DNA from 3 places in the Bacillus sp. FJAT-42376 genome. Region 2 is predicted to be linked to each of the others. Evidence: riboswitches for the same ligand, from Rfam matches in the RefSeq annotation. Region 2 holds a riboswitch; each other region holds the start of a gene.
What was found. A riboswitch is a leader RNA that binds a small molecule or an ion and turns the genes downstream of it on or off. The one in region 2 is predicted to bind cyclic di-GMP.
Positions count from the first base shown of each region.

Region 1: another riboswitch for cyclic di-GMP. It lies ahead of CEF21_RS17130 (glycoside hydrolase family 191 protein); the one in region 2 lies ahead of CEF21_RS15005 (anti-repressor SinI family protein).
Region 3: another riboswitch for cyclic di-GMP. It lies ahead of CEF21_RS20635 (hypothetical protein); the one in region 2 lies ahead of CEF21_RS15005 (anti-repressor SinI family protein).

Region 1 covers NZ_CP033906.1:3,417,541-3,428,125, forward strand. The annotation lists gene pelG (exopolysaccharide Pel transporter PelG) at 34-1,491, opposite strand; gene pelF (GT4 family glycosyltransferase PelF) at 1,454-2,890, opposite strand; gene CEF21_RS17115 (DUF2194 domain-containing protein) at 2,893-4,743, opposite strand; gene CEF21_RS17120 (hypothetical protein) at 4,740-5,648, opposite strand; gene CEF21_RS17125 (nucleotidyl cyclase domain-containing protein) at 5,645-6,871, opposite strand; cyclic di-GMP riboswitch class I at 6,937-7,027, shown strand; gene CEF21_RS17130 (glycoside hydrolase family 191 protein) at 7,063-7,950, shown strand; gene CEF21_RS17135 (PTS fructose transporter subunit IIABC) at 8,454-10,337, opposite strand; gene pfkB (1-phosphofructokinase) at 10,351-10,585, opposite strand, start outside.
Region 2 covers NZ_CP033906.1:2,981,933-2,992,517, reverse strand. The annotation lists gene CEF21_RS15075 (ABC transporter ATP-binding protein) at 1-695, shown strand, start outside; gene CEF21_RS15070 (VanZ family protein) at 748-1,221, opposite strand; gene CEF21_RS15065 (anti-repressor SinI family protein) at 1,238-1,363, opposite strand; gene CEF21_RS15060 (XRE family transcriptional regulator) at 1,353-1,709, opposite strand; gene CEF21_RS15055 (signal peptidase I) at 1,942-2,451, shown strand; gene CEF21_RS15050 (CalY family protein) at 2,507-3,094, shown strand; gene CEF21_RS15045 (hypothetical protein) at 3,182-3,868, shown strand; gene sipW (signal peptidase I SipW) at 3,865-4,413, shown strand; gene CEF21_RS15035 (DUF5658 family protein) at 4,471-4,770, shown strand; gene CEF21_RS15030 (hypothetical protein) at 4,782-4,985, shown strand; gene CEF21_RS15025 (CalY family protein) at 5,384-5,980, shown strand; gene CEF21_RS15020 (hypothetical protein) at 6,111-6,791, shown strand; gene sipW (signal peptidase I SipW) at 6,788-7,333, shown strand; gene CEF21_RS15010 (helix-turn-helix domain-containing protein) at 7,368-7,703, opposite strand; gene CEF21_RS15005 (anti-repressor SinI family protein) at 7,797-7,931, opposite strand; cyclic di-GMP riboswitch class I at 7,961-8,052, opposite strand; gene CEF21_RS15000 (YqhG family protein) at 8,208-9,002, opposite strand; gene CEF21_RS14995 (DEAD/DEAH box helicase) at 9,014-10,585, opposite strand, start outside.
Region 3 covers NZ_CP033906.1:4,113,845-4,124,429, forward strand. The annotation lists gene CEF21_RS20630 (ligand-binding sensor domain-containing protein) at 1-971, opposite strand, end outside; gene CEF21_RS20635 (hypothetical protein) at 1,553-1,993, opposite strand; cyclic di-GMP riboswitch class I at 2,083-2,168, opposite strand; gene CEF21_RS20640 (5'-nucleotidase C-terminal domain-containing protein) at 2,326-4,683, opposite strand; gene CEF21_RS20645 (D-glucuronyl C5-epimerase family protein) at 4,953-5,933, shown strand; gene CEF21_RS20650 (hypothetical protein) at 6,080-10,585, opposite strand, start outside.

The DNA of each region.
Region 1 (10,585 bases), 440 kb from region 2:
CACCAAGTTTAACAGTGCTTAGTTACAAAAGCTTCACACTCTCATCAGCCGATTTAAACGGGAAGAAACGATATGGAAAAATCCACTCTCCTTCGTGCGGTGCGATGAACAGAAAACATAATAATCCGCTTTTGAAACATACCGGAAAAGCCTGGTTGAGGAATAAAGAAAGCTGATCAGACTTCCAATCGTAAACCCCACTCCATAACTTCCATTTCCCGCAGGAAGCAGGATCAGCGTAAACAATGCAATACCTGCAAAAAAGACGGCGGAAGTTCGAAAAGCACCCATACGGTCATCAAAATACAATAAAAGAAGCATCATGACCATTGTCATCCCGTTGCAGAAAGCACCAATCAGCGTAAGCCTGAATATTCTCAGCACTTGTTCATTCCCCGCAAACAGCGGCAGGATGCTAATCGAGAGAAAAAGGATGGCAAGGGATATAAACCCTTGATTTCGAATCAGCCTTTCCACCTCCTGTTTCAAAACCAGGAGCATGCTGGTTTTCGATTTCTTAATCTGCGTTAATGTTCCTCCTTCATTTATAAAGGAAAAGAAAGCCCGATACCTTTCATAAAAGCGTGTTTCAATGGACACAACAAAAATGACATAGGTTGGAAGGATTGTCAGATAAGCATAAAACAATGCCGTATCATAGTCCGGGTGATATCTGAATGTATCCAGAAGCCATTCTCCGCCGTTTGCCCAAATCAGCCAGTTGCTTACCCATAACCCTGCATTATAGAAAACCCCTGTCAAAGCAAGAAGCGGATACTTGTCAAAGTAAGATAAGTATTCAAATGGCATCGCAGCTCCTCTGCTCGGAAAGGTTCTCAGCATAGCGTAAATGAGCCAAAGAAAGGTTACAGCCATACCGGCAGTAAAACTTCCCATCATGACCGATGCCGAAAGCCACTGCCCTGCAGGAAAGGGATTCCATTTCAGCAGGCTGAACATACATAAAACAGAAAAGATCCCTCCAGCCAGAAAAGCGAAGGCAATAGACTGATAGTTTTTTGCACCGGAAAGGTAAAGCAGCATAATCCATATAAGATTCAACAGGACAAATAAGGCAAGCATCCAGCATTTATATCCCCAGTAAAGCGGAGATAACAAAGCAAAGACAAACCATAAGACAAAAGCCATGACAATCGTCACTGACGAAAAACCCAAAAATGAGGGGAAAATTTTTTCTTCCTTTTTTTCATATAAACAATCTGCTGTATACCTGGTTACAACAAGCTGCTGAAATCCAAAAAGCACTTGGGAAAACATAAAGCAATAGGAAACAGATATCATAAACAGCTGTTTATTCTCTGCATTAACTCCGGGTACTGCCTTCAGCAGAAGCTGCAGAACAAGAATGGTGGAAATGACAATCAGCCAGGGCCCTGCAGTAACGAACAGCGAATACAGATAAGCTTTCAGCCGGGATGAATAATAATCTTCTTTAAATAACTTTTGAAGCTGAAATCCGATGCCGGCCATTCTTTTCACCTCTTTCCATATAAAGATTTCTGTAAAAAGAAATGACGTCTTCAAGCAGATAATCGTTTTTCACCCTGCTCAGTCCATTCCGGCCCATCCGGCCAAGAAGCTCCCGGTGATTCATAAACCATCTTAAGCGGTCGGCAAGCTGATCCGGCTGAATAGGAGGGATGACAAAGCCGCAAGCTCCGTAAGGATCCCCTTCTCTCCCCTCAATGAGTTCCCTGCAGCTTCCCACATCTGTTGCAACCCACGGTTTGCCCGCAGCCATTCCCTCAAGGATGGCAAGCGGCTGTCCTTCTGATAAACTGCTGAGCACGCAAACATCAAACCCCATTAAATAATCACTGACATTGACCCGGCCGGTAAAAGTGATGAAGTCTTCAAGCTCGAGACTCCTTACTAAATCTTTACACTCCCGGGCATACTCCGGCATTTCTTCATCCGGCCCAAGAATCGACCAATGAAAAGCGTACCCCCACCTTTTAAGGGTATTGGCAGCATAAATCATGGTTTTTATATCTTTAATCGGCACCACTCTGACAATGGCTCCTATATGAAAGACATCTTTTTTCTCCTGAACCGTTAAAGAAGAATTGATTTCGATTCCGTTTGGCACAATCAATGTTTTTTGAGGCGGTGCCCCCTGTTCAAGCTGATATTCTCTGTTCTTCTCGAAGAGCGTAATAATATCCGATGCCTGTTCATATGCATGTTTGGATAAATGATGAAATAGCTTAATCCACCTTTTCTTGTATAGAACAGGAATCCATGCAGACTGCAGGATCTCCTCTTCCCTTTCCCGCGAGTAAATGCCATGTTCCGTAATGATGAAAGGAATACCTTGGACGATCGAGATATACGTCCCGATTAATCCTCCATATCCTGTAGAAGCCGCATGGATGACATCAACTTTGCTGTATTCCTGCTGAAGGAGGTGCATAATCGGTGTATACATCGATTTCCACATCCACATATAATCAAGAAATGACCCATAAAGCTCTTCATATTCATAACAATCCTGAACAAGCTGATAAAACGCTTCGCTTTCAAAAAACTCTTCAGCAGTACCGATTTTTCCCTTATCTCCAAGAATCATCAGCGCTTTCGGGTCATGGCTTTGGAACGTAAACCATTTAAACAGGAGCGCTAATTCCTCCTCAGAGAGAGTTGATTTTTGTTTTCTAACCGGTGCCTTTCCTTGCAGCTCTATATTTTGATGATGAACCGTATTGGGTGTCCGTTCATACTTTAAGTCTTTTTCTTCTTTCTTTTCCGGTGTAATGGTGAAAAGAGAGAACTGTATTTCTTCCATTCGGGTAATGAGGGTATGGATCCAGCTCGATACACCTCCGCTTACATAGGGATAACTCCCTTCAGCAATGATTCCAACTCTCATCTTTATTCCGCCTCTTTCCACACAACTTTTGCATCGGGCTTATTCATTGTGAGCAAATAGAGCCCAGGCTGTCTTTCTTCTATTTTTCCAAAATGATATTGGGCTGGTTTCAGCTTTTTGCCTTCCTCTATCCTGATTAAGAATAATGATGGGGAAGGCACTTTGTATCCATGAATTTCAATCCCTGAATCGCTGTATTCAACGTTCCATTTCCCTTCCTGATAAGCTGCAAGCCGTTCTTTTGCCCCGTACTGCGTGTATCCTTTCAAATAAGGAAACTGATCATGTAAAAATTTCTGCATTTTTACATATTCCCCTTTAAGGCTTTCCCAGCTTTGGTTTTTGGACCGTTCCTCATCCAAAACGTCATCAGGATGAATAAAGTGCGAAAAAACCCCCATGTTCGCTGCAGCATCTGCAAGCTGGAACTGGTCTTCTTTCGTAAAAGAATAACCGCTGTTGATTCGCGGGAAATGATAAAGATCCTTGTAGACGGAATCATATCCGAACTCCTGAATGAGGCTTCCGTTCGAAGGATCTCCTGTATAAAGGCTCGAAATCACTTCGAGGCCGGGCATTGTATGCCTTACAGCTGAAATTCCAGACCGGTTAAGCAGGTTGGATGGCGGAACGTATGTTTTAAATGTCTGATCGGAAAACAGTTCTTCCTGAACCGTTCTGAGCTCCAGGAGAGCTTCTTCCATTTCCTTTTGCGAATCCCAGTACCGGTAGCCGAATTCCGATGAAACCGGTTCACTTCTTGTTACAAGCGATTCATGGTTATAGCCGTGAAGAGCAAGCTCTCCTCCGGCCGAAAGGAGCTGTCTGCCATAAAGAAGCAAATCTTTCTGACTCATCTCGATAAGCTGGCTGCTTCGTACATGAGGCTTGTCAAGATACGTTCCAATCATCGCCCCGGTGTAGGGAAAATCATATTTCCCGCTGATAGCTTTCATATCCGGCCACCATACTTCGCGGTAAAACTCATCATAAGCCATTCCGTAATCCCTTTTAATTTTTTCTGCTTCCCTTTTAGCAATCGGCGCAGGGAAATCATCGATGAACATCACTTTCTCACCGGCCTGCCCCGAGACAAATGCAGGGAACGCAAGGCTGATTGCCTGCACGATAATTCCCCGTGTACTCTTATCCTGAAGGCCTGTACCATTCCAATTGACCACTCTGCCTGCTCCGTAATCACGTGTCCAGAGCAGCGGAATTTTTTCTGCCGTAATGTATGTTTTCGCTTCAGGGACCAGCTCCGCTTTTAGCATGCTGTTTGAGAAATAGTCCGATGCAGAATCCAGATTGGGGTAACCGTTAAAAAAAGAATCGGAAAAGGCAATGCCTTTTACTTCATCATCAAAGCCTTTTTCCTGTTTAATGCCGAGTAAATCATACCATTCCGGATCCGCAAAACGGTTGGCAGCAAACAGTCTGCCTCCGTCTTTAACAAATTTGCCGATTTGGCCGGCATTCCATCGTGACGTGTCTTCTCCGGTCAAGATGATCATTGTATATGGATCACCTTGAATCCCCCCGGTTTTCTCGGGCGGGAGGACCTCATATCTGACATTCGCGTAATGCAGCGCCTTTTTTATATTGTGATAGGTACCTTCACTCAGCTTGTTTCCTTTCTCGGGTTCAGCTACGTAAATCCTCATATTGCCTGGTGAAGTTCCCTGTTCAGGAGTGCCGGACGTCATATACGTAATTTCTTCTGCAGGGAAAACTTTTTTGCCGATTGGCAAATTCGCATAAAAATGGTCTTCATTCATATATAAAATTCCTATCAGCAGGAAAACAACCGCAATTGAAGTAAAAATTGCAAAACGGGGAACCCTTCCTGTCATCTGTTATTTCCTCCCAAATACTGAATAATCTTCTGCTGCCTGATTGGAAAAGAGTTTATATCAGGATGATTTCGAAGCCGGACCGCCAATTCAAACACTCTATCCCAACTGCCATTTTGGTAAGAAATTTGCAGCCAGCCCCACATGACTTGGGCCGATTGCGGCTGTTCATGAAGCAGGCTTTGGAAAATCTGTTCACTCTCCTGCGGATTTTTCTCAAAGATTAGCATACCGAGCGCTTCCCTGTATTGAAAATCTTCGGGGAATTCAGCAGCAGCTTCTCTCAGAAACCCTTCATAATCCAATTCAGTCTTCTCCCTGATGGCACTGGAAAGCAATTCGCTGGATAGGTACTCCTTATAAGTAGATAGAAGCTGCTGGTAGGTAATGGGATGTTCCGCAGACAAGTCTCTTTTTTGCTGGGTAATTTGATTGGCCAGCCGGTCTTGAAGGACATTCGTAATCGTTGCAGCATAATGAACCGCTTCTCTATCCGGATGGTTCAGTCCTTTTTTAATAATTTTCTCCTGGCTGATGGTTTTTTCATTGGACATATTTAAAAGCAGGCTTTTCATCATCCACCCGTTTCCAGAGGAATAACCGCTTGCGGAAAGCAATTGGCGGTCCTGGTTAAGCGTCTCTCTTAAATTTTCAAAATTATAGACCTTGTTCTGAATATAGCTCGAGTATTCATCCATGAATGACCCATCCTGATTCTTCACAAAGAGGCGCAGCAAAATAAAGCCGAATATAAAACCAATGAACGGGAGAAGCAGAGAAAGCATGACCCAGAGCATAAGCAGACCATGCTGATCCTTCTCCACTTTTCCGGCAAAATAAAAACGGGCAGCAGCAAAAGATACGGCACACCCGATAACAGATCCGGCACCTAATAAGATCATCATGTAATAGAAGCCACCTCTTTCCGTATAGCATTCTGGAGTCTTTCCCTGACTGCCGGCTCATTGGCCGGATCAACTCCCGGCAAAAGAACATAGAGAATTCCTGCCTCCTCATCCCATCCGGCTGAATCCAGTTCCCTTAGCTGCTTTTTCATCAGGAGATCGATTTCACTGATCATCAGACGGTCTGTTTTTAATTCAAAAATAACAAAAGGCTGACCGATTTTTTCCGCGCGTTCAAGTTCTGCATTAAACCGTTTAAAAAAGGAAGCGAGCTGATAAATACCGGTTCCCGGATATCGCTGATGCTCATTTTTTTCCCTTTCATATGTATAGGCAAAACTTAACCGGCTTCCCATCCATTTCAGGCACCAGTCGAGCCATTGAATATGCTGGGAAGTACAGGCATTGAGATCAATTCCATCAAGTGCGAGAATATATCTCATTTCCCCGTAAACAAACACAGGGCCTGCCGCAGCCGGAGACGCTTCATCGTCCTCCCTTGATCTGAACATTACATGCTCTTGCCCTTTTATTACTTTGCCTATTAAAGATGGGACCTCATCAAGCCAATAATCTGACTTGAGCCTGCCCTCTTGATTTGTGTTAATTTTTGAGCGGATTGAATCTCCTTGACTGGATATCAGGTACAAACAAAGCTGCCTGCTCGTAAACCTTTGGTTAACGATACGGACCATTTCATTAAAGATCGTATCTGAATCAGTAGAATTAAGTGCCGTAATCATCTCGTACATGTCCGCATATTGATCCTCTGACTCTAAAAATCGCTTTCTATACGTCTCGTTTATATTTAATGCTTCATCCAGAGTCTCTTCTAAAATCTTTTTTTCCTCAAGAATTTCCTCATACCCATTTGTTATATCAAAATAACGTTCTTGTTGAGAGTTTCGTGATAGCCCCGTGAAAAGGAGCAGAAAGAAGAATAGCGAAATGACCAGCATATTGGATAAATCTGTGAGATAAAGATAGAGATCGCCTCCATTGCCGATTTCAAATGCAATGGAAGAAAAAACGGCGGAACAAAAAGGAACAATCCCAAAATAAATACCATATCTTAGTGAAATAAGGACGATAGCTGCAGACCATAAGACCTCGCTCAACATCGGAATATTTTCTGAAAAAAAGTGAAGAAAAAAGAGATTGGCAAAAGATAATCCGAATGACTCAGCCAATTTTAATATAATATTGGATTGTTTGTAGATCATATGAATCACTGCTTTCACAAAAAAATTAGTTGAGTTCAGAAAAATAGGCTGATATGATTAGGACAAAAGGTGATGGGCAAACTTGCTGAAAAGCAAGGACGCAAAGGCATGGGTCGTCGATTTCCAATCGGAAATACCGATCGCCAGCCTGCGAAGCTACCATCCCTCGTTAAAAAACGGAGGGATTACAAATGAATAATGTAATCAGATTTTTTGTATTGGCTTTTTTTGCTGTATCCAGTTTTATTTCTTTATCTCCCGCTGCCTCTGCCCTTACGACAGCTACATCTCCCGCTGCTTCTGTCCAAAACGCTGCAAATTCCACAGGAGTTTTAAAAAACGTGAAAACCTACAAAATTTTCTACGATGCTCCTACCCCATCGATTATCAAAAAGATGCAGGCCTATGACCTCGTCATAATAGAGCCCCTTCTTTACACCAAAACCCAAATTGAAACGATTAAGAAACAAGGTACAAAAGTTTTCGGCTATATCAACTCAATGGAAGCCGATAACTGGAACACTGCATTCATGCAGAAGCTTACACCGGAAGATTTTTATCAGCAATCCACTCAAAAATACTATATTCAGCAATGGGATTCCTATCTGATGAATATGAGTTCTCCTCATTTCAGACAATTGCTCTTATCAGAAATTGGAGCTCAGGTTGCCGCTAAAAATATGGACGGGGTCTTTTTTGACACAGTTGGAAACATAGATGATTATTTCAGTGATCAGCCAGCTGAGCTTGCGAAACAGCGGTCAGGCCTGGAACAGCTTTTAAAAAGTGTTAAAACGATGTATCCATCCCTCGGAATCATCCAAAACTGGGGAATTGATACTCTGAAAACAACAAGCGCAAACTATGTTGATGCAATCATGTGGGAAAACTTCAGTCATAATGTTGTGTCTAAAGATGAGTGGTCAAAAAATCAAATAGATCAATTAAAAGCGCTTCAGCAAGAGAAAGGAATCACGGTTCTTACTGTTTCTTTTGAGCAGCACTCTAAAAGTGCATGGTTTTCTGAGCAGCAGGGATTCCTCCATTACAAAGCAGTTAAAGACTTTAACAGATGGTAATTACTATAGCGGGCAAAGAATTCAGGTAAGATTCGACAATTAGTAGTTCTCCATCCTCTTTTATGGAAAAGGACTTACATTATTTGTAGCACAGCAAAGGAAAGCTCGCAACTTTCAGATGTACCAATAAAAAAACCAGACGAATGCCGATGTGCCAGTCTGGTTTTTTTAAAGGAAAAATCTCTCCCCCTGTATCATCTTACCTACTCCAAATCACTTAGTCTATTCTATATAACAGGAATTCATGTCAAAAGTAGGCTTTATTTTACGATAGGTTATACACTCTTTACTCCTATTGGGTTCTATTAACCTGATCACTGGAGCCAGCGGACACACTTGCCTGCAGGCTTTCATCATCCGGTTTAACAGAGCTTCTTCCTGAATAATGACTGTTTTACTCAGGGCTTTCAGCTTCGCCGTGAAGCACCTCCCTTTCCCCTTCTGCCCATTTGTTTGCGAGAGCTCATAGAAAAAAGACTGCGGTAAAATCCGCAGTCTCTCTTTTATATCTTCACAGGCCTTTTCCAGAATCCGACGATAAGGGCCGTGATAATCGATCCTATCAATATCGCTAAAATATATAAGAATGGATTCCCGTCTACTACCGGGATTACAAATGCTCCGCCGTGAGGTGCCGGCAGTTTGATATTGAAGAGCATAGATAGGGCGCCTGCTGTCGCTGCACCAATGACGGATGCTGGAATGACCCTTCCCGGATCCGCGGCAGCAAATGGAATTGCCCCTTCTGTTATAAAGGTTGCCCCCATAATGTAAGCCGTTTTCCCCGCTTCTCTTTCTTGTTTCGTAAACTTGTATTTAAAGAAGGTTGTAGCCAGTGCCATTCCGAGTGGCGGTACCATTCCCCCTGCCATTATGGCAGCATGAGGAGCGAAGTTTCCTGCATCAATCATGGCAAGACCGAATGTATAAGCTGCTTTGTTCAGCGGTCCTCCCATATCGACGGCCATCATTCCTCCAAGAATTAAGCCCAGCAGTACAAGGTTCCCTGTGCCCATTCCCATGAGCCAGCCGTTCAGCAAATCCATTAATGCTTTTGCTGGCGGGATAACAATGACCAGCATGATGACTCCTGTAAACAGGATACCGAATAAAGGATAAAGCAATACCGGTTTGATGCCTTCAAGGGATTGCGGCAAACGGCTGAACGCCTTTTTCAGGAAAAGAACAATATAGCCTGCCAGGAAACCGGCAATCAAACCTCCAAGGAAGCCAGCATCCCCTGTTGATGCCAGCAGGCCGCCGACTGCACCGGGTGCAAAGCCCGGCCTGTCTGCAATACTCATCGCAATAAAGCCTGCCAGAATGGGAATCATCAGTTTAAAAGCAGTTCCGCCGCCGATGGTATTTAATACATAAGCAATTTGATTGTAGCTCGGATCATTGGGGTCTGCAGATTTAATCCCGAACATAAAGGAAATAGCGATGAGGATACCGCCCCCGACCACAAACGGAAGCATATTTGATACACCATTCATTAAATGCTTATAAAATCCTGTTCTCTGCCCTTTTTCCTTTCGGCCATCTCCGCTTTCTCCCTGGCTCCCCTGGCTGTTTTTATAAATAGGACCATCCTGTTTCAAGGCTTTTTCTATTAATTCACCCGGCTTTCTTATTGCTTGTGCAACAGGTACTTCAATGACTGTTTTTCCTGCGAATCTTCCCATCTCGACTTGTTTATCCGCAGCAACAATAATCGCGGAAGCCCTTTCAATTTCGTCCTCTGTTAACCGGCTTTTCACCCCGCTTGAACCATTGGTCTCTACTTTGATGTGAATCCCCATCTCCTTGGCTTTTGCTTTCAGTGAATCTGCTGCCATGTAGGTATGGGCGATTCCGGTCGGACAGGCCGTTACCGCCAGAACAAGCTGGCCAGACGATTCTGAAGCGGACGGCTCCTCTTTTCCGGCCATTTCATCTTCCTTTGAATTGATCGCTTCCAGTATCTCGCTCTCAGACTCGGCGTTCTCCAGTTTTTTCCGGAAATCAGGATCCATAAGAAAGCTTGATAAAGAAGACAAGGTTTCCAAGTGTGTCTGATCCGCCCCTTCTCCGGCAGCAATCATGAAGAACAAATGACTCGGCTGTCCATCGAGCGACTCATAATCAATTCCCGCCTTTGAACGGCCAAATGCAATGGCCGGCTTCTTGACTGCTTTGGTTTTCGCATGCGGAATCGCAATTCCTTCGCCAATTCCAGTCGTGCTTTGAGCTTCACGTGCCAGAATCGCTTCTTTATATAATTGACGGTCTGATAACTTTCCGGCGTGATCCAGCTGATTGACGAGTTCGTCAATCGCTTTTTCCTTGGAATCAGCTGTTAATTGCAGCCGGATCGTTTCTTTTGTCAGCAAATCCGTAATCCTCATTTTTATATCCCCCTCATCCAATTTTCTCTATTTTAACTTCCTTATATAATTTTTCAGCCTCTTCTTTTGTACAGAGATCATGTGAGAATGCTGTAGCGCTTCCTGCCGCGGTTCCCCGCTGAAATGCTTCCTCAACCGTGTCTTGTTGTGCCAGCGATGCGAGAAAGCCTGCGACAACGGAATCACCTGCGCCTACTGAATTTTTTAACACTCCTTGGGGAACCGATGCCTTTAGTACGCAGTCTTCA
Region 2 (10,585 bases):
ATCAAAACTATGTACTTAAAAATATAAATGCTGAGATTCGTCTAAATGAAATGACTGCAATAGTAGGTCCTTCCGGGGCGGGGAAAAGCACATTTATTGATATTCTTATGGGATTGATGAAGCCAGATAGTGGAGAAGTTCTGATTGATGGGTTCCCCCTTGAAGAAAAAAATATCATTTCATGGAGAAAAGCCATCAGTTACGTTCCGCAGGATTCATTCTTATTCAATGCGAGCATACGTGAAAATCTGCAATTGATAAATCCTGCCTGTTCAGATGCAGATATATGGCAAGCCCTGGAGTTTTCCTGTGCGGCAGATTTTGTCCGGAGCCTCCCTGAAGGCATTGAGACTCATATAGGAGATCGCGGTGTCAGGCTTTCCGGGGGAGAGCGGCAAAGATTGGTGCTTGCAAGAGCTATTCTAAAAAAACCTTCTATTCTAATATTGGATGAGGCTACCAGCGCCCTCGATAGTGAAAACGAGAGAAAGATTCAGGAGGCAATAGATCGGTTAAAAGGTAAAATGACAATCATTGTAATTGCACATAGGCTTTCTACAATTAAAAATGCCGATCATGTAATTGTTTTAGATGAAGGCTGTATGATCCAATCAGGTGGTTTCCAAGAATTATCCATTCAGAAATCCAGCAAATTTAGCCAGCTTTTAGAAAATCAGATGGAAGCAATACATTAAAAAACAACAAATACCCGCTTATCCGCCCAGGTGCGGGTAAGCGGGTATTTGTTCATACTCTTCTGCCAAGCCTGGTTTTCCATTCATATTTCTTTTTCCTTCTTCTATCCCTTTCTTTGTTCAGCATAAAAGCCCATACCACAAATACTCCAATCCAGTCCTTTGCCAAATCGATCCAGGAAGATGAGCGCCCTGCGACGAATAACTGATGCCATTCTTCTATTATACTAAAGCTGCATGCTGCAATTAGAGCAAGAGGAAAAGCTCTCTGTCGGGAAAGACCAAACAAATGCATGCAATGAACCATTAAAAAGAACAATAGGCCAAATTCAATTAAATGCAGAATTTCCAACAATGTTCCCATCTGTCTGGAAAATATTATTTCTTCTCCGCTTCCTGCAGGATGATGACTTAAAGATGCCAGAAATACGAGGATTTGGTTGGTAGAATGACTTGATTGAAACCAAATACCGCAAACGTATAGAACCGGAATTAAAACAGCTAAAACTTTTACCAATGTCCCCATTGTGCTTTATGCAGGATTAGCGTGCAGGTCCTGCTCCTCCGCTAAAAAGGAAATGTCTCACTTCATCAGGAGTTAATCCAAGATTTCTAGCTTCCATTAGCAGTGCAATCCACTCTTCTTTTGAAATCTGTTCAGTTTTCATCTTCTCGGCCCTCCTGGGTTTCTTTCCACTTAATAAATTTGATATAGTCTCTGAATGTTTCGAATTCTTCTTTGCTCATTCCATCTTTTATCGCTTTTTCAATTAGCATTTTCCATTCATCATCGAGCTGGCTTGTTAATTCCTGTTGCTCACCGAGCAGTTCATTTACTTCAATATTCAGGGTTTCTGATATTTTGGATAGAAACTGCAGACTTGGATTCTTTTGCACATTTCGCTCTATATAGCTTAAATAAGACTTTGAAACTCCTGCCAGCTCAGCTAATTCGCTGAGTGAATACCCTTTTTGTCTTCTGATTTCCCGAATCCTCTTCCCGACTTCTTCCATTAATAGACTCCTTCTTGTTACTAAATGAACTCCTTTCGTTCATTATATAAAACAGTTCGTTCTTAATAAAATTACAAGATAGTTAGTAAAAAGAAGAAAAACCGAGAAAACGAACGAAAACGTTCGTTAAAATGAAAAAAACAGCATTTTTCGAGATTTTTCTTTTAAATAGGCCATAAGATATAATTAAAACAAATAATTCTTTATTAAGAACAAAGCGTGTGGTGGCGTAATGCTGAAAATCGTTCAGAAATATGCTTTGAGGTTTACTTTATTAATAGGCATTCTGTTTTATCTATTACTTCTTGGAAATACCCACCAATTCCTTCCTTTTCAATTAAAGAATGTATTATCGGGTTCCATGGAACCGGTTTTCAAAACGGGATCTATGATTTTAATCAAGAAGAGGAATAATGCAGATGTTTATGAAAAAGGGGATATTATAACATTTAAAACGAAAGAAAAAATATTGGTCACCCATCGGATTTATGAAGTTCTGAATGAAAATAAATATAAAACTAAAGGAGATGCCAACGATGCACCCGATCGTGAGACAGTCGAAAGGAAAAACATCGTAGGCAGTTATACCAATTTAACTATTCCTTCAGCAGGGTATCTATTTGCCAGCATCCAATCAAATATAAGTTTGCTTATTCTGCTTAACCTGCCAGGCATAGTTCTCCTTTTTCTATCTTACAGGCTATTGTTCAGGCAGACTGAAAAACAGATAAAAACAGATTGATCCTTCTCCTTAACATGAGAAGTTCAATATAAATTTGGTCTAGGGGGCTTTTACAATGGGTATCAAGAAGAAATTAGGTTTAGGACTGGCATCTGCAGCACTTGGTCTTTCATTAGTCGGAGGCGGTACATATGCGTATTTTAATGACAAAGCAGACGCTGCTTCTTCATTTGCAGCGGGAACTTTGGATTTGAATGTAAATCCGACAACGATTATTGATGTGAAGAATATCAAACCTGGTGACTATATGACTAGAGCTTTTAAATTGGAAAACAGCGGTTCTCTGGATATTAAAAAAGTGCTTTTAACAACAGACTATACCGTTAATGAAGGTGCTGCAGGGAATAATTCGGACTTCGGCGATCATATTCAAGTAAACTTTTTATACAATGCAGATAAGCTGAATGATGTAATTTACAGTACTACGCTTAAAGAATTAAAAGATATGGATCCTAATGTACTTGATAAAAATGTTTTCACCCCTTTATTCGAGAGAAAAGGCCTTAAAGCCGGAACCACAGATGATTTATTTGTCCAATTTGAATTTATTGATAATGAGCAGGATCAAAATGAATTTCAAGGTGACTCTCTCCAGCTGAAATGGAATTTTGAGGCACGTCAGGGAAAAGGGGAAGAGCTTTAAGGCTGATGGGAAGGCAGGAACTTCCTGCCTTCTTTTTACATGACTCTACCCATAAAAGAACGGGGGCTGGAGGCAATTCGGAACAATATGTATGAAAGTCATTCCTTATTTAAGTTATTCGCATTAATTTATTCTTTTTTATTGATTTTAAATTATGCAGCCTCTCCTACTGGAGCATATTATAACGACCAAAAGGAACAAGGCATTTATATTGAAGCCGGAACCTGGTGGGATAAGAGTAATTTGAGTTTTGAGGAACTTCCTGCTGCAGATGAACTTACAGGCTGTGAACCAATAAGATTAAACTTTCCTGTAATAAACAAGGGTTTTACGATGATTGGTACGACCACATATCGAATCTATAAAAATGGAGAAGTATTTACAGAAGGCACATTAGGAATAATCCAGGCTGAAAAGACGGCAATTTTATCTGTTATAACCGATTCTCCAGGGACTTATATGGCCGAGGCTGATCAGCGTCCAGGCTATGGCGGCAATGACTCAGAGATAACCAGAACAAACAGCCAGTCCGTTTCAATAGCTGAATGTCCTCCGCCTAAAGATGAAAAAGAAAAGCAGGAGGAGAATCATGAAAAGGATTCTATTAAAGAGGAGATGGAGGGAGACAAGGAAGAAGTAGAATCTCCAATAGAAGGCACCGAGGAGGAGAACAAGGCTATAGAAGAAACATCCTCAAGCGATAATCCTGCAACAGACGAATCAGGTCGTTTGAGTGAGGAAACGATAGGCAGCGAAGGGGGAGTTAATAAATGAAACTGGCGGGAAAACTAATCAGTCAAACATTATCCGCACTGCTGTTTGTTCTCTTGCTTGTCATGATCCTCCTCGTCCTCTCCTCAAAAGCATCCGGCGGTCAACCGGAGTTTTTCGGCTATCAGCTGAAAACCGTCTTATCCGGTTCAATGGAACCCGGAATTCAAACCGGCTCGATCATTGCTGTCAAAACAGGCGGCGATATGAATCGTTTCCAGCCAGGGGATGTCATCACTTTTAAAATGGATGAAAAAGATCTCGCAACTCATCGGATTGTAGCAAAAAAGGCGAGCGGTCAGGCTGTTATTTATACGACAAAAGGAGACAATAATAAGACTCCTGATTCTGAACCGGTGCTTGCTCAAAATGTGACAGCCCAGTATACAGGTTTCACCATCCCGTATATCGGTTATTTTATTGAATATGCTAAGTCAAAAGAAGGAAACGCGCTCTTGTTCATTATTCCCGGATTGCTTTTGATTGGATACTCCATAATAACCATTTGGCGGGTCATTTCGAGGCTGGAGGAGCCTAAGAGGGTATAGTTTCCTGAATTCCATACATAGCATAAATAATGGCCTGTATGCCAAAGGAGCTGCTTCATGAAAACCGCATTCATTTACCTGGCGATTGTTAATACAATCGATTTATTTGTTACATTAGCCGGTCTTGAACTTGGTTTTATAAAGGAAGCAAACCCTCTTATGAAAAACCTGTACGAGTGGACTCCAGTGGCTTTTATCGGAGTGAAGCTGATGTTTTCGATTCTTCTGCTTTGTATGGTGTTTCTAATTCCGCTGAAAACAACGAAAATCTTAAAGGGTGCGACCTGCGCAGCCTGTCTTCTTTATACATTTGTCATGATTCTGCATTCAACTTGGATTTTCCATGTAACCAATTAGGAGAGATGATGATGTTCAAAAAAGTATGTCCGCGCTGTGCAAAATCTTCTTATAGCAGTTACAATGGCGGAGCATGGGTCTGCCCGGTTTGTTCGAATGATTTATCCTTCCAAAGGGTTCTTTTTGAAAATGCCCAGACGAAGGTTACCCCATTAAAAGGGAAATACAATGAAAATCAGCACCGTCAAAAATCTTTCATCTCGTTGTATGCTTAAAAAACCAGGTCCTGTATCCTGGTTTTTTTGTTTGTATTGGCATAGAGCTTACTATAGGCTATTTTACCGGATAAATAGATGCAGAGAAAAAAGCCGCAGTTGGCTAAATGCCTGAAAAGTAAGAGTTTTCGAAAATAAGGCAAGGTTATTTTTCAGAAAAATCATACGAATGGATGAGTGAATTTTCTGGTACAAAGAACCTTTTGCCGAAATTAGGCGACTGCTAAACTAAAGTAGCGGTAAGAAAGAATTTTATGACAGACTCTACATAATCTTACATCTGTAGAATTTTTTCCTCCATGCACGTTTATTTATCAGAAGATTTCGATAGTAATGGTTGAGCTTCTTTACAGGAAAAGAGTTCACATACACGCAGAAAAAATCAGGAGGAATGTAAAATGGGGATCAAGACAAAATTAGGGTTGGGTATTGCATCTGCAGCGCTCGGATTATCACTGGTCGGCGGGGGAACTTATGCCTATTTCAATGACAAAGCAGAAGCGGCGAGCTCTTTTGCGGCGGGAACGCTTGATTTGAATGCGGTTCCTACTGAGGTTGTGAATGTGAAGGACATGAAGCCCGGAGATTGGATGACACGAACCTTTAAACTGAAAAATGATGGAACGGTTGATATTAAAAAAGTTCTTTTAACAACCGAATATACGGTAGCGAATAAAGAGGGCGAGCCTGCAAATACAGAGGATCTCGGCAGCCATATTAAAGTGAATTTCCTTTATAATGCGGACAAGCTGAATGACGTTATTTACAGTACAACGCTTGAAGAGCTGAAGGATATGGATCCAAATGCTGTAGCTAGCAATGTGTTTACCCCGCTTTTTGAAAAGAAAAAAGGACTGAAAGCCGGTACAACCGATGATTTGTTCGTACAATTTGAGTTTGTTGACAATGGTGAAGATCAAAACCAATTCCAGGGAGATTCTCTGCAGCTGAAATGGACATTTGATGGACGCCAGGGTGAGGGACAGGAGCTATAATTTCAATCGGTTCCGATAGTGTATAGAGAGGGAGCAGTACAGCAGGTAAGTGGCTGTGCTGCTCCCTGCCTCACTTTATCGGTTTTTGCATCTTGGGAATTCATACATATCGAACGGGGGATGAAGATTGATGAGCAGAAAGAAAATGAAAAAGGCAAATAAGCTGCTTCAGACTGCGGTGTTTGTTTGTGCGGTTTTGCTAATATTGACTTTATCCGTGACGCCCGTTCAAGCCTATTTTCATGCGAAAGCCGAGCAGGAAATAGGAATTCAATTAGGTTCCTGGTGGGATGGAAGCAAACTCAGCTTTGAAAAAGCAGGTGAAACAGAGCCGAAGACAAACTGCAGTCCCGTAAATCTTACGTTTTCAATCAGAAATTCAGGATTCGGAATGATTGGTTCTACAGGCTATCGAATTTTTAAAGATGGCGAGCTTGCAGAAGAGGGCTCCCTTTCAATCATTGGGGAGAATGAGACAGGACATCTTTCTATTCGAACGGATAAGGCTGGAGTGTATTATGCAGAAGCCGATCAGCGCCCTGGCTTTCAGGGAATGAATGAAACGGTCCGGACAGAGAGTGAAAAAGTTACGGTAGCTGAATGTCCGCCTCCAAAAAAGGAAGAAAAAAAGAAACCCGATTCAAAAGTTCCTTCTAAAGAAACGAACAAAGAGAATGCGGACAAGCCTGACCTCGAAGAGAAACCAAAACCTGAGAACGATTTGCCTGCCGCGAACTCTGATGAAAAGAATGAATCCGAAGTTCTGCAAACGAATCCTCCGATTTCAGAAGAAAAGGAGGAGAGAAATTGAAGATTGTAAGCAGAGCGTTCACCTTGCTGCTGTTTTTTATTCTGATCAGTCTTGCCATCGCGGTTTTCTCTTCAAAGGCTTCCGGCGGCGAGCCTCAAGTTTTTGGTTATCAATTTAAAACCGTTCTTTCCGGATCAATGGAACCGGGGATCCAGACCGGTTCAGTTATAGCAGTAAAGACCGGAGGAGATATGAACAGGTTTAAAAAGGATGATGTCATCACATTCTGGATGAATGAATATGACCTCGCAACTCACAGAATTACGGAAAAAACCGTAAGCCGGGGACAGGCAGTGTATCGGACGAAGGGGGATCATAACGAGTCGGAGGATTCAGCCCCTGTACTCTCTTCGAATGTGGTAGCTGAATACACAGGTGTGACGATTCCTTATGCAGGCTACATCAGCAGCTATGCCCAAACAAAAGAGGGCCGTGCGCTGTTTGCTATCATACCTGGCATATTACTGATTATTTATTCTATCTCCACCATTTGGCAGGCGATTTTAAAAATCGAGGAGAATCATAAAAAAACAGCTTCATAAAAAATAAAACGGTCTGGACATCTGTCCGGCCGTTTTATTTTTTTGGCTGATGCATCCGCCATTTATTAAATTCCAGAAATTCTCTAAATTGATCTTTCGTTACGCCTGATTGCATAGCTTCTTTTACAAGTGATGCCCAGTCCTGATCCAGCTGATTTGCATAAGCATCTTCTGTGTTGCCGTTTAACAGGGTATTAACAGAGATGCCAAGCACGGATGAAACCTTTTCCAAAAATTGTACAGATGGATTGGATTGCAGATTTCGTTCAATCGAACTTAGGTATGATTTAGCTACGCCTGCCCGGTCTGCTAGTTCAGATAGAGATAGATTTTTTTCTTTGCGATATTTGCGTATGCGTTCCCCAATCATAACATCACCTTCCCATCGATATTATAGCATATAACGAAGGGATCATTTCGATAAATCGAACAAAATCGACAAAATTTTTTCGACAAAATTTGGTTATTTCTCTCTTTCTGCCTGCTTATTTTGAAGGAAATAGCGGATATCTTCTTTGCTGATTCCCATGTCCAGTGCAGCGAGGATCAATTCTTTCCATTCTACATCCAATTCTTCTTTTACGAGTACCTTCTCCATCCTTTTTCCTCCTAAAATACGTATGTATTTCAGGCAATCCGGCGATCATCATTGCCTGGCCGGCAACCTAAGACCCGTGATTTTGCGTCCCTGCCTTTCAACAGGTTTGCCTTTATCTGACAGAATCGGCATCCTTTCCGCGGACGTCATACTAAAGTCACGATCAGCGGAAGGAACCTTTGTACCATGATTATAGATTGGAAAAAGAAAAAATGGTGCTGAATCATGTCGAATTGGAAAAATATATTAAAATTTTTGATTTTTCTGCCGATATAATTAAAAAATCGTTTGCGGATTCAGGTAAAAAATACCCCCGTTATTAACAGAAATATGGATGTTCGGTTCATAAAGGTCCTTCAATGCGCCTTTTTCGAGTTCATAAACTTCCGGTTTTTCCTCCATATCTTCATAGAAATGATGGAGGAGCATTAAATCGGCGTTCCATCTCTGCCTCGATTCTTCTGCCCACTCATGAGAATCCTCTGCTATTTTTCTCTCGATGTACTGCCTGATTCTCGTCATTCCGCTTTTGGGCAGAATTAACGGCGAGAGGGTAAAGCGGAAGTCCGGTATTTTAGGAGTAAGCTGAAGCTGATTCAATCTTTCCTGAAAATTCTCGACCATCGTTCCGCTTATTAAATGGAGACCGATAGAGTAGATAAAGTCTTTTTTCATATCGCACTGATAGGAAACCGTCATATTCATTCCAAGCCATGGATGGAGCGGCTGCTGTGTTCCCTCCATAAATGAATCCTCATACATACGCGCAAATGCTCCCAGCTTACGCGCTGAGCCAAATATTTGATGGAGCCTCGGCGATCCAAAGTGGATGAATTCTGTTTTCTGCTCTTCTGAGACTTCGTCCTTATCTGTGAGCAGCGTAAGACTCATTGGATTCGGCTCGCCCCCGGTTTTTTCAAGGTAATGCCAGTAAAAAGGGCGGTTCATCAGTTCTTTGTCCAGATCGACTGTCAGCTGGATGGCTAAAGCGCCAGGTGTTTTTTTGGATATATCGCACTGGTTCGCCCGAAAGAAGCGTTCAAGCAGTGTATGAATTTCCTGCTGGTTCATCATTTTCCTCCTTAAAGGATGTCACCTGACACTTTTTTTTCTTCCGTTTCCTGCTGCCCGAAATCGAGGATGGAAGTAAGGTTTTCCATTTTGATTTTCATTTCGCCTTCTGTTGAGGAATGGAACAGGATGTCCTGAAGGTGCTCTTCGAAATTTGTAATTTCCAAACGTGTCAAAATCTCATCGAGCTGTCCGATGACTTTTTCAAAGAGATTGATTTTCTCATACAAAAGCTTAAGAATATGTTCTTCAACGGTATTTCTTGTTGACAGATTATAAATATGAACATCCCGTTCCTGGCCAAGGCGATGAATCCGTCCAATACGCTGTTCGAGCCTCATTGGATTCCATGGCAGATCGTAATTAATGATCTGATTGCAGAATTGAAGGTTAATTCCTTCCCCCCCGGCCTCTGTGGCAATCAGAACTTGAATGTTTCCTTTAAACAAATCCTTCATCCAATCCTTTTTTCCGCGCTTGAATCCGCCACGAAAAGGCACTGAAGAAATTCCGTGCTGCTTTAAATACCATTGCAGGTACATTTGGGTGGCCCGATACTCAGTGAAGATAATGACTTTATCATTGATTTTCTGGATAATCTCCAGCACTTTTTCAGCCTTGCTGTTTTGGGTTACTTCATCTACTGCTTTCAAAAGCTGGTGAATAACAGGAACCGGTATAGGAGAACCGTCTTCCTCTGGACGGTCCAGCATTTTTTTCAGCGTCATGTAGACGGATTCCCGGCTGCTGCATGCCTCTCTCTGGAGGGTCATGATGGAGAAAGTGTTCACTCCTCCGGGAAGAGAGGTCTTTACTGCAGTTATTTGATCGTATAGATGTTGTTCTGTTTCAGAAAATTCAATGGGAACCGTTTCAACAATTCGTTTCGGCCAATCAATGCCTGTATCGCCGCGCCGGTTTCGAAGCATGACTTTATTGATCAGTTCCCTTAGGTGCTCATGGTATTCGACGGAGCGATTTTTGGCTGAAAACACTTCAGTAAAGTAGGCTTCGTTGCCAAGATGACCAGGTTTTAAAAGAGAAACAAGATTAAAAATTTCTTCAATTCGATTTTGGATCGGAGTTGCGGTAAGCAGGAGACAATATTTCTTTTTTAAATTCAGCACAAACTCGTAGTTTTTCGTTTTGCTGTTTTTCAGTTTATGAGCTTCATCAATAATAACGAGATCATAAAGCTGATTCAAAACGATATCCCGGTGCGGATTTCGTTTAGCCGTATCAATGGATGACACAACGACATCACATTGTTCCCATACATAACTTTTCTTTTGCTCAACAGCAGGGATGTAAAACTTCTGATTCAGCTCCCGGGCCCACTGGGAAACTAAAGAGGCGGGAACAAGGATTAAAGCCTTTTTCACAAGGCCGCGGATCATATATTCTTTGAGGATAAGTCCCGCTTCGATCGTTTTCCCAAGCCCGACTTCGTCTGCAAGAATGGCTTTGCCATTCATTTTTTCTACAACCGTTTTTGCCACCTCAAGCTGATGCGGAAGGGGCTGAAAATCAGGCAGGTGTTTGGGGGCCTGCAATCCTTCAAATTCTGGAACGGCGGTATGCAG
Region 3 (10,585 bases), 1.1 Mb from region 2:
CCTGCCAGACCAACAACCTGCGGCTGCCCGTTCACATTTAAAATATCCAGGGATACAGCACTGGAGGAAGCTACTGATCCATTCGTCTCCCGGCTGCTTCCATCTGCCGGATTAAATTCAAACAGCTTGCCTTTCGAGCTGTAGAAAACGGTCTGATTGTTCCATGCAGGAGACACCCCTCTGGAATCAGCCGGCAGAACATGCTCCAGCATATCCGTTTCCTGATTCAGGACAAGGAGCGCACTTTTGTTTTCCATTTTGGCATATACTTTTCCTCCGGATAAATCCAGATCATATACAGAAGCAGCGGATTTAAAATCCTCCGGAAGAATATCTGTTTTCTCATTCGTATTCAGATTCCATTTAATTAGAGCAGCCGGTGAGCCAAGACCGACATAGAGCGTATTCTGCTCTTCATCGTACTCTACACTTCTGGCATAACGCCGCCCATTCATAACGACACCCAGGCTGTCAAAGCCATCGTCATCACTGTATGTAAAGACCGTTCCGCCATAGGAAGTCACACCGAAAATACGGTTGTTTTTCGTATCGTAAGTTAAATCCCAAATGGTCGTATTCGATCCCCTAGGGGCAGAGGCTTTCCCTAAGTCTGATAGCTCCCTTGTTTCGGGATTGTACCGGTAGAGTTGCTCATTCGGTGTTGAACCAATCCATACTTGTCGGTTGGAATCCACTTCAATGGACCACGCTGCAGTCGCACCCTCCAATGTTTCCATATCCACTACTTGTTTGGATTGCAAATCAATGACCACGAGCTTTGCAGGTTCTCCCTGTAGAAGGGCATAGTAAAGCGGACGTCCGTACTGGTCCATCCCGGCTTCACCGCGGATCACATTGACATATTGAACTTGCGGACCAAGGTTTTTATACGGTCCTTCCGTGGCAGATGCGGGGAATGCGAGCAAAGAGATGAGGAGCAGGGCAGAAAAACACATTCGCATTAATTTCAAAATAATATCCTCCAAAACCTTTCTTTAATCCAATTTCCCTTTTCGAAAATCCGATTATTTCTCTAATATGTATATTCTACCAAACATTAGGAATTATGTCTTAGAAATAAGGGAAATTCTTCAGGGGAATGTATAACATAAAATGTATCAAAGGCTTGTAAAGATATACGTTTTTATTTATAAATTTTTTGTAAAAAATAAGAAATTCTAGTTGAACATCTTTAGCATTTAAGTCAGATTTCACCTTGTAAATTTTAGAAGATGCATGAAAACATATACCTGTTTTATAATCGTGACATAAGAATGATAAAATTTGTCACATATAAACATATTTGGTGATTATCCATAAAAAAACCCCTCACACTGATGTCAAGAACAGCATGAGGGGCTCCCGCTTTATGAAAATTTGAAAGGGGAAACAGTATTATTGAAAGGATCTAAATGCAAAAGACGTAGGCTGTTTATATCATCTGTTTTCTCTTCGTCTATGTATGCGGCTTACCAATCAAACATTCGATACTTTCGCCCTAATTGTATCATAATTTTTTCCTCAAATGTTAAATAATTTTTCTTTTTTTACATTATTGAAGGAAAAAATTTCTTTTGCTTTTAAAAGCTTCTTTATTATAATGCGCTCTCATATCCTGAGAAGACCATAACCCTATATTTAGAAGTGAAAAATTCACTTTTTGCTCAAACCCCCTATTCTCTAAAATCAGCTGCTCAAGCATCATAACATCGTCTTTTAGTCTCTTAAAAGAATCATACTCTCTCGATTTGTCCGAACGCGCAATATGGTGCTGTATGTAATCTCGCATGGTTTGACTGCTGATTTCCGAAAGATGATTCATACCGGTATGGTTAACACAGTATTGAATAAACAATGTTACAGCACTTTCAGTTTTTCTGCTTCTATATATATGATTCCCTGCGATAAGGGACTCAATTTCACTCCGAATCAAATGACTTCTATACTTCTTCGTATTTTTGTATGGTTCCTGCTGTTCTTTTTCACTGTTCACAATATGCAACCTCCATTATTCACCTTACCTGAGCCGCATAAGAATAAAACACACCATGTCAAATAGCCATGGTGTCATTGTTGCTTACCTACGGCGGCCTGACGATCCTAGCATAATATGCCTTAGACTCACGGCTTTGCGTCCCCGCTTTTCAGCGGGTTTGCCTTTATACTGGTATAATTGGCTATTTTTTCAACAGTGACTATTATACTACTAGATAAACAAATTATCTATTTAATTTTTTGATTCATTTACCAAATAAGGAGTCTTGCACCCATTTTTTTTAAAAAAGAGACTGACAATCACTTGTCAGTCCCCCGATAAGCCTTATTTTATTGAACTGCACTTAGGTCTATTATACGCCCTTCAACCGCTGGCTTAATGCCAGGATTTGCTTTTAAGTACTGGCTGAACGTTTCCCAGTCCGTGAAGCCTGGCTCGCTGACACGGCCTTCGTCGTATGCCTTTTTAAACATGGAGTAGCTGTCTCCGCCTGCTGCTGTAAATGCATTCGTTGCCACAGCATACATTTTTGCCGGATCCAAAGCCGTGTAGTTCGTTCCATCTTCTTTCACTTCTGCTTTTACCACCCGCTGTCCAGCCGGTTTAGAGCTGTCATACGTGAACTTCATTCCCGCCACATGAAGGAATGCCCCTGCTTCTTTCGGTGCCAGCTCCACACTGTGTTCAAGAGCAGCCTTGATTTCTTCACCCTTAAGGTTCATGATGGCAAGGGAATTTCCGAAAGGCATAACCGTCAGGATTTCACCCATTGTTACATCCCCCGCATCGATTGACTCACGGATTCCTCCTCCGTTTTGAACTGCGATCACCGTTTTAGGATTGATCGTTTTCGCTCTTGCAAGCATCCCATCCGCAATCAGATTTCCCAAATTTGTTTCTTTTGTGCGGACATCCGCACGGACACCATTCAGGACTGTGTCTGTTTTAGCGACCACTTCGTTTTTAATTTTATTAATGCCAGGTCTGTATTTTGAATCAAGGATTGATGCTGCTTCCTGATCTTCTTTAATAACATACTGATCCCCGGATTTTTGGTCAATATCGATCAGTTTGCCTGCTTGCTTGATTATTTTTCCGGCTGGATCAAATTCAACATCCAGAACACCAAGGTTTTTGCTGAGCTCTCCCGTTTGAACGATGACGGTAGGTTCAGCTCCCGTGTTATCCAGAACCGGTGCACTCAGTACCGTATGGGAGTGCCCGCCGACAATAATGTCAATGCCTTCGACTTCTTTAGCAAGCGTCACATCATTATCCCCGCCGCCATCCTGGTAACCGATGTGAGTGAGGGCAACGATCTTGTTAATCCCTTGAGCCTGGAGCTGTTTAACCGCTTCTTTTGCTTCCGCGATGTAGTTTTCAAAGGCAACGTCCTTACCAGGGCTTGAAATGGTTTCCGTTTCTGCGGTGGTAAGACCAAAAATACCCACTCTTTCTCCGTCCATGTTTTTCACGATGGCACTGTAGGAGTGGCCATCTTTCGGATCAGCCGTTACGTCAGAGCTTGTATAAGCTTTCATATTGGCATCCTTTGAAAAATCTACATTCGCGCTGACAAATGGGAATTTTGCTTTTTTAACGAAATCAGCGAGTGTGGCGGTTCCAAGATCAAACTCATGGTTCCCAAATGTCATGGCATCATAGTTAAGGAGATTCATCAGCTCAAGATCTGCCTGCCCTTTGTATTCGTTAAAATACAGAGTGCCAGAGAAGACGTCCCCAGCGCTGAGAAGAAGGGCGTTCTCCTTTTGAGCTCTTGTTTCTTTGATAGCTGTAGCCATTCTGGGAGCGCGGTCTAAATTTGCATGAGTGTCGTTCGTGTGCAGAACAGACAGCTCAAAGTTTGATGGGAATTGAGTCCGATATTGGATTTTCAACGACTCTTTTTCTTTCATTAACGCCGGCTCAAGTGATGCGTCTACTAAAGAATACAGATCCTTAAGCAGCTGATTGTCAGGATGAAGGTTAGTAAGAGCTGTCCGAAGGTCTTTCCCTTTTCCTTCTAGCATCGTGATAATGGCAAACATCGCATCTGCCTGTGTTTGATCTTTCCCTGCAAGAGCGGCTTTGGCTTTTTGGTGGTAATCATAGCGGGTCATTTCAGAAGAGAAGGACTCCGTCGTCAATTTAGCAGGCAAGACGAAACGAGTGTTTACAACGTTTCTGGATGTACTTCCATAAACTTTTGAAACCAGTTTTTCAAGCTGCATCGTTTGTTTTCTAAGCTGATCATAGGCTTTTCTTAACTCTGAAGGAGACATAACAAGAAAATCTGCTTTAATTTTGTTCCTTGCCGAATCCAGTTTTTCACCGTATTTAACCGCATCGATGAGGTATGCCGTACGCAGGCGCTGAATTTCAGAAAACTCAAGACGATCATTCATCAGCCTTTTAATGCGTGGACTGCTAATTTTAGCAACTTCTTTTTTGGCATCAGCAATGGTATTTTTGGCGTTGTTATATCTCGTTAGAAAACTAGGAGATAATAGCAAATCTCCTGCTTCATCCACCTTATATAGCGCGGAGAGAGAATTGGAATAGAACTCGGCGTTTTTAACGGCCTGCTCCGCTTTCGAGCTGGATGCAGCCTGCGCAGGGTTAACCGCTGCAACAGTGGAAACAGCCAGGGCAGCAAGGCCAGCTTTCACAAATTTACTTTTCGGCATGTCTATAGTTCCTCCTTGAGTTTACTCGTATGTAAGCCAACAAAGTTCCAGTGAATGATTATAAAAGCTTACTTATCTTTGAGTCTATCGTATTACAGAAGTCATATCTATGTTAAAAATGTAAATTATGTATTTCGTTTGTAAAAAAACTTTAGAAAAAACAAATGACGAACCGGGGTGAAACTTTTATAATTAAAAAGACCTAAGTCTTTATAACCATAAATATTATTTGCTAGTAGATGTTTCATAAAAAGGAGAAAAAACAACCAATGAAGAAGATACTGATCCTGGTTTTATTATTATGTTTCGCTATGCCTCACAAAATCTATGCTTTAAGCAGCAGCCCATATGTTAAGGAGTATATAGAAAATAAATTTCAATACGAACCTTTCATGCAAGATTACAAAGTTAATAATGATTATTTAAATTTCTCTACTGCAAAAGAGTTCAAACCTGAAAAATTCATTTGGGATGAGAACGGTATTCCCATGGTTAAGTACGGTGCCAAAACAGAATACAATCCGGTTACTACCGCTCAAGGCGCTTTATACTATCACGGAAAATATCTCACTACTAAAAGCTCTGAAGACCGGGAAGCTTTTATTAAACTCACGGATGCTTTAATAAAAATGCAATCAAAAGACGGATCCTTCCGGTATTCCTTTTCCCATCGAATTCCTCATCTCAAAACCCGCTATCCAATAGGATGGGTTTCCGGCATGGCCCAGGGGCAAGCCTTAAGTGTTTTTTCCAGAGCATTTGACGTGACAAAGGATATAAAGTATAAACTTGCGGGGAATGCTTCATTAACTTTTTTAACGACGCCAGTCTCCAAGGGAGGACCGATGACAGACCTCTCACACATTAGCACTAAATGGAAAGACCAAATCTGGTTTGAAGAATACATAACCGCGCCTAGAAATAATTACACCCTGAACGGATATATTTACACTCTGCTTGGTCTTTATGATTGGGGCTATAACCCTGAGATGACTTTATATGGCGGAGAAAAGGCAAAGGCTCTCTTCCAGAAGGGCCAGGACTCTGTAAAGAAAATTCTCTCAAAATATGATATAGGGGGATATACAGCATATGATCTCAGTCACTTGACGCTGAAACAGGAACCGCATGTTGTAGGTGAATACCACAGAATTCATATCTCTCAGATGTATGTTATGTACCGACTTACAGGAAGCAACTATTTTCTTGATTCCTATAACCGGTGGAAATCGTATGTTGAACCTGTTTAAATAGAAGGTCTTGAAATTAAACAGAGGAATGGCAAAGTATGATAACCTCTATACTCATAAACATACATGGCTATAAATTCAAAAAAGGCTCTGCAGAGATTACACCTCTGCAGAGCCTTTAATATTTATAAATCGTACTATATCTTTTAGTTAAATTTAACGACTCCATCCTCCAGCTTGAAATCTTTATCCATATCAAGAGATGCAGTCACTAAACGATTAGATGCAAGCTCTGCAGATGGAGCTTTAGTATTATCTGCAGGCTGGCTCGGTGAGGATGCATTTCCATTTTCTAATGGCTGCTGTTTGTTTGACCACACAACCTTTGAACTGCCTTCTAAATTGATTTTCTTGTATCCTGGCGCTCCTACGGATACATCACCATAATCAGAAAATATTTGAATATCCTCTGATAAGGTGCCTCTTTTAAAATTGAAACTAGGAGTTAGTGAGGCATTGCTTGGATTTGATCCTTTGTCTATATTAACCCCGTACCAGCTGTTCCCTTTCGTATAGAAACCATCTGCTTCCACAACGGAACTGTTGATGATCAATCCTGCTGCTGCATTGTCATTAGCTTGTACTTCCACAAGACTTACGTTTTGAGATTCATAGACATTCAATCCGCTGCCCGGCGCATTTTGGATGATTAGATTTTCAAGCTTTACTGCACCAGCCACTCCATTAATGGATAGTAAATTCTTTTCATACCCAGCAGAGTACGTATAACCAGCTTTAGGCTTAAAAACAACCCGCCCTTTTCCAATTATCGTTACCGGTTTAGTAATAGCCAATTGCTTAGATAATTCGTATTCTCCCTCATTGACGTAAATAATTGCACCTTCTTTCGATGCTTGTACAGCCTCTTCAAGAGTTGGATACAGCGTTCTTTCTCCTTGAATCACTGCTCCTTTTGCAAGTGGCTGCCCCTGGTTTGTCCAAATCAATTTTGAAGATCCGGCCACCCTATAGAGTTCTAAGTCCGCGATAACCTCTACCCCGCCTTTATCAGAGACGATTTGAGCAGGCTCTGATAGAGATCCGGAATGGAGTGTGAATTTAGCAGCAGGTGCTGAACTGCTTGGATTTGATCCCTTATCCACATTCACTCCATACCAACCGTTTCCGCTTGTTGTAAAGTCACTTGCCTCTACTACAGAGCTGTTGACGATTAATCCTGCGGCCGTATTTCCGATAGAGTTTACTTTTTTCAGCGTTACGTCCTGGGATTCGAATATATTGAGTCCGCTGCCTTGTGCATTTTTAATCGTCAAATTTTGAAGCTCTACTTTACCAGCGACTCCAGTAACAGATACTAGATTTTTTTCATAAGGTGCTGAAGGCGTATAATTGCCTTTAGGCTTTAGAACGACCTGTCCGTTTCCAATAATGGTTACCGGTTTAGTAATGACCAATTGCTTAGATAGTTCGTATTCTCCCTCATTAACCCAAATAGTTGCGCCTTCTTTAGCTGCCTGCACAGCCGCTTCAAGGGTTGGGTACAGCGTTTTTTCTCCTTTAATGACTGCCCCCTTTGCAAGTGGCTGACCTTGATTCGTCCAGAATAACTTAGAAGTACCTGCAACTGAATATTTTTCAAATCCTTCTGCAGAGACTGTCACATCTCCATTATCGGAAAAGATTTTCGTTGGCTCCAACAAAGCTCCGCTAGTCAATGTAAAACTAGTGACAAGGTTTGGATTGCTTGGATTGGATCCTTTATCCACGTTCACTCCATACCATTTGTTACCATTTGTGCGTAAATCTTCTGCTTCTACCACAGAGCTGTTAACAATCATCCCTGCTTCATTGTTGTTTAGAGAGCGGACATTTTTCAGCTTTACGTTATTGGATTCATACACGTTAATCCCGCTTCCCAGCGCATCCTGAATGGTTAGGTTCTCCAGTTTGACTGCACCAGCAACTCCATTGATGGAGACCAGGTTGTTTTCATACCCTGCAGAGGCTTTATAATCAGCTTTAGGTTTTAGAACTACTTCACCGTTTCCAATAATGGTTACCGGCTTAGAAATAAGAAGCTGTTTAGGCAGCTCATACGTTCCTTCGTTAACATGGATGACTGCATCCTCGTCTGCTGCTTGTACCGCTGTTTCAAGAGTTGGATACACCGTATTGTTTATTATTGCCCCTTTTGTACGAGGCTGACCGTAGCTCGTCCAGAACACCTTAGAAGTGCCACCTATCTTATATTCTTCAAATCCTTCCGCAGTAACGGATACATTCCCTTTATCAGAAATAATTTGGGTTTCCTCTGATATGGACCCTTTAAGGAATTTGAAAGAGGTTACCAGTGTGGAGCTGCTTGGATTGGATCCTTTATCCACGTTCACCCCATACCATTTGTTATCAATCGTGTAAAACTCATCCGCCTCTACGATCGAGCTGTTGACAATAAGCCCTGCTGCTCCGTTATGGCTTGAATGTACGTTTTTAAGCTTTACGTTTTGAGACTCAAATACATTAATCCCGCTGGCTTTTGCATTTCGGATGGTTAGGTTCTCTAGCTTTACTTGCCCTGCAACCCCGTTAATGGAGATTAAATTGTTTTCATAGGATTCCGTAGCAGTAAAATCGCTTTTAGGGCTGATAGCTACATTCCCTTCTCCTTTTATGGTAATTGGTTTCATAATAAGCAGCTGTTTGGACAGTTCATACGTCCCCCCGCTAACATGAATGACTGCCCCCGCGTCAGCTGCTTTCACTGCTGCTTCAACAGTCGGATAAAAAGTTTCTCCCCCTTCAATTACAGCTCCTTTAGTGAGCACCTGTTCTCGGTTTGTCCATAGAGCCGCAGATGTATCAGCAACTTTATATTTTTTATATCCTGGAGCTGTTACTTCTCCCTTGTTAGAGAAAATTTGAGTCGGTTCCAGCAGGGTTCCATTTACCAATTTAAAACTTGCAGCCAGTTCCGGACTGCTTGGATTCGATCCTTTATCCACGTTTACCCCGTACCATTTGTTCCCATCAGTCTTAAGCTTTTCTGCCTCTACTCTGGAGCTATTGATGATTAATCCAGCGGATGCATTTCCGATGGAACGGACATCCTTCAGCTTTACATTTTGGGATTCAAAAACATTAATTCCGCTTCCTATTGAATTAAGAATGGTTACATTCTCCAGATTCATTTCCCCTGCAACATTATTGATGGACACTAAATTCTTTTCATAGGACTCAGTGAATGCAAAATCATCCTTAGGACTGATCACCACATCGCCGTTTCCAATAATCGCAATTGCTTTGGAAACTAAGAGCTGTTTAGACAGTTCATACGTTCCTGATTCCATTAAAAACGTATCATGATCAGCTGCTTCACTTACGGTCTTCACTACATTACTGTGTTCATTTAAAACTTTCAAATTTCCATATGAACCAGTTTGAATTTTGTAGTTTATTGTTTTACTAGTATCTTTATCATCTTTAACCACTAGAATATTTTCGATATTTTTAATGGCTGGTACTTGAATGGAATACTTATTTCTTTCACCTTCTACTGATGCGGCTGCCACTTTCATTCCATTCCATTCAACTGATGCAGGGACTTTACTGGAAACAAAAGTAACCGCTGTTGAATCTGATACGGTGACATCAGTGACCGAAAAATCTATCGCAACAGGTCCTGGTGAGACGCCTCCTCCTGCTGGTGCCGCACTGCCTGAAGGTGTTCCGGGTATCACAATACCAGTTGCAGTCTCAACGTTTCCTTTGTTCTCAATTTGTACTGTACCTGTGACGGAAGGATCTTTTTTCACTTCTTTCACCACGGTGTTTTCAGGAATAACAAGCTTTGCATTTGAGTTTTGGATGTCTACACTGGTTTTCGAGAAATCACCTTTAAGGGTTATCTTTGAATCTTTGCTTTGAGAGGCTACTGAGACAGCAGCAACTTCAGATCCCTTTCCTGCCTCAACTGTTGCTTCCGCTTTTACCTCGATTTCCCTTACTTTTGCATTTTCTTCTATTTTCAAACCATTTCCTGAGCCAGATACAGTTATTTTTGATTTGGAAAGATCGCCTGCAAGCGTTAGAACATCTCCTGCTTTTGTTGAATTGACTTCAACTTTTTCAAGGACTGCACCTGTCTCTGCAGTGATCGTCGCTTGAGTCTTCACCTGAAATTCTCTTATTTTTGCTGAAGACGAAAGGGAAACTTCGGGATTTTCTCCTTCTAAGGTGACTTTTGAATTTGAAAAATCACCCTTAAAGCTGATTCGTTCTCCTTCTTTAGCAGGTTTAACAAGCACAGAATCTACATGAGCACCTGGTGCTGCGAACAATTCTGCTTTTTTTGCGATTTCTACATTCGTTAAAGATGATTCTGAATCAATTGATAATTGGGGTCCCTCATCTTTTATGGCTGAAACGGATTGAAGTGTTTGTAACATCGCTCGTTTCATGATTCGTTGGTCTAAAACAGTTAATTGGGCCGCATCAACCTTATTTAATGCAGCTTTTTCTGCATCGTGTATTTTTATCGTTCCATTTACTTTTATATTAGACAGTTCAACATTCCCGCCTATATCGTTTGCTCCCTGAATAATTAGATCACCGTTTATTTCAAGGTTTTTTAATTTAATGAATGAACTTTCTCCAGCTATTAAAATTACATTGCGGTTGATAACCTTCTTGAT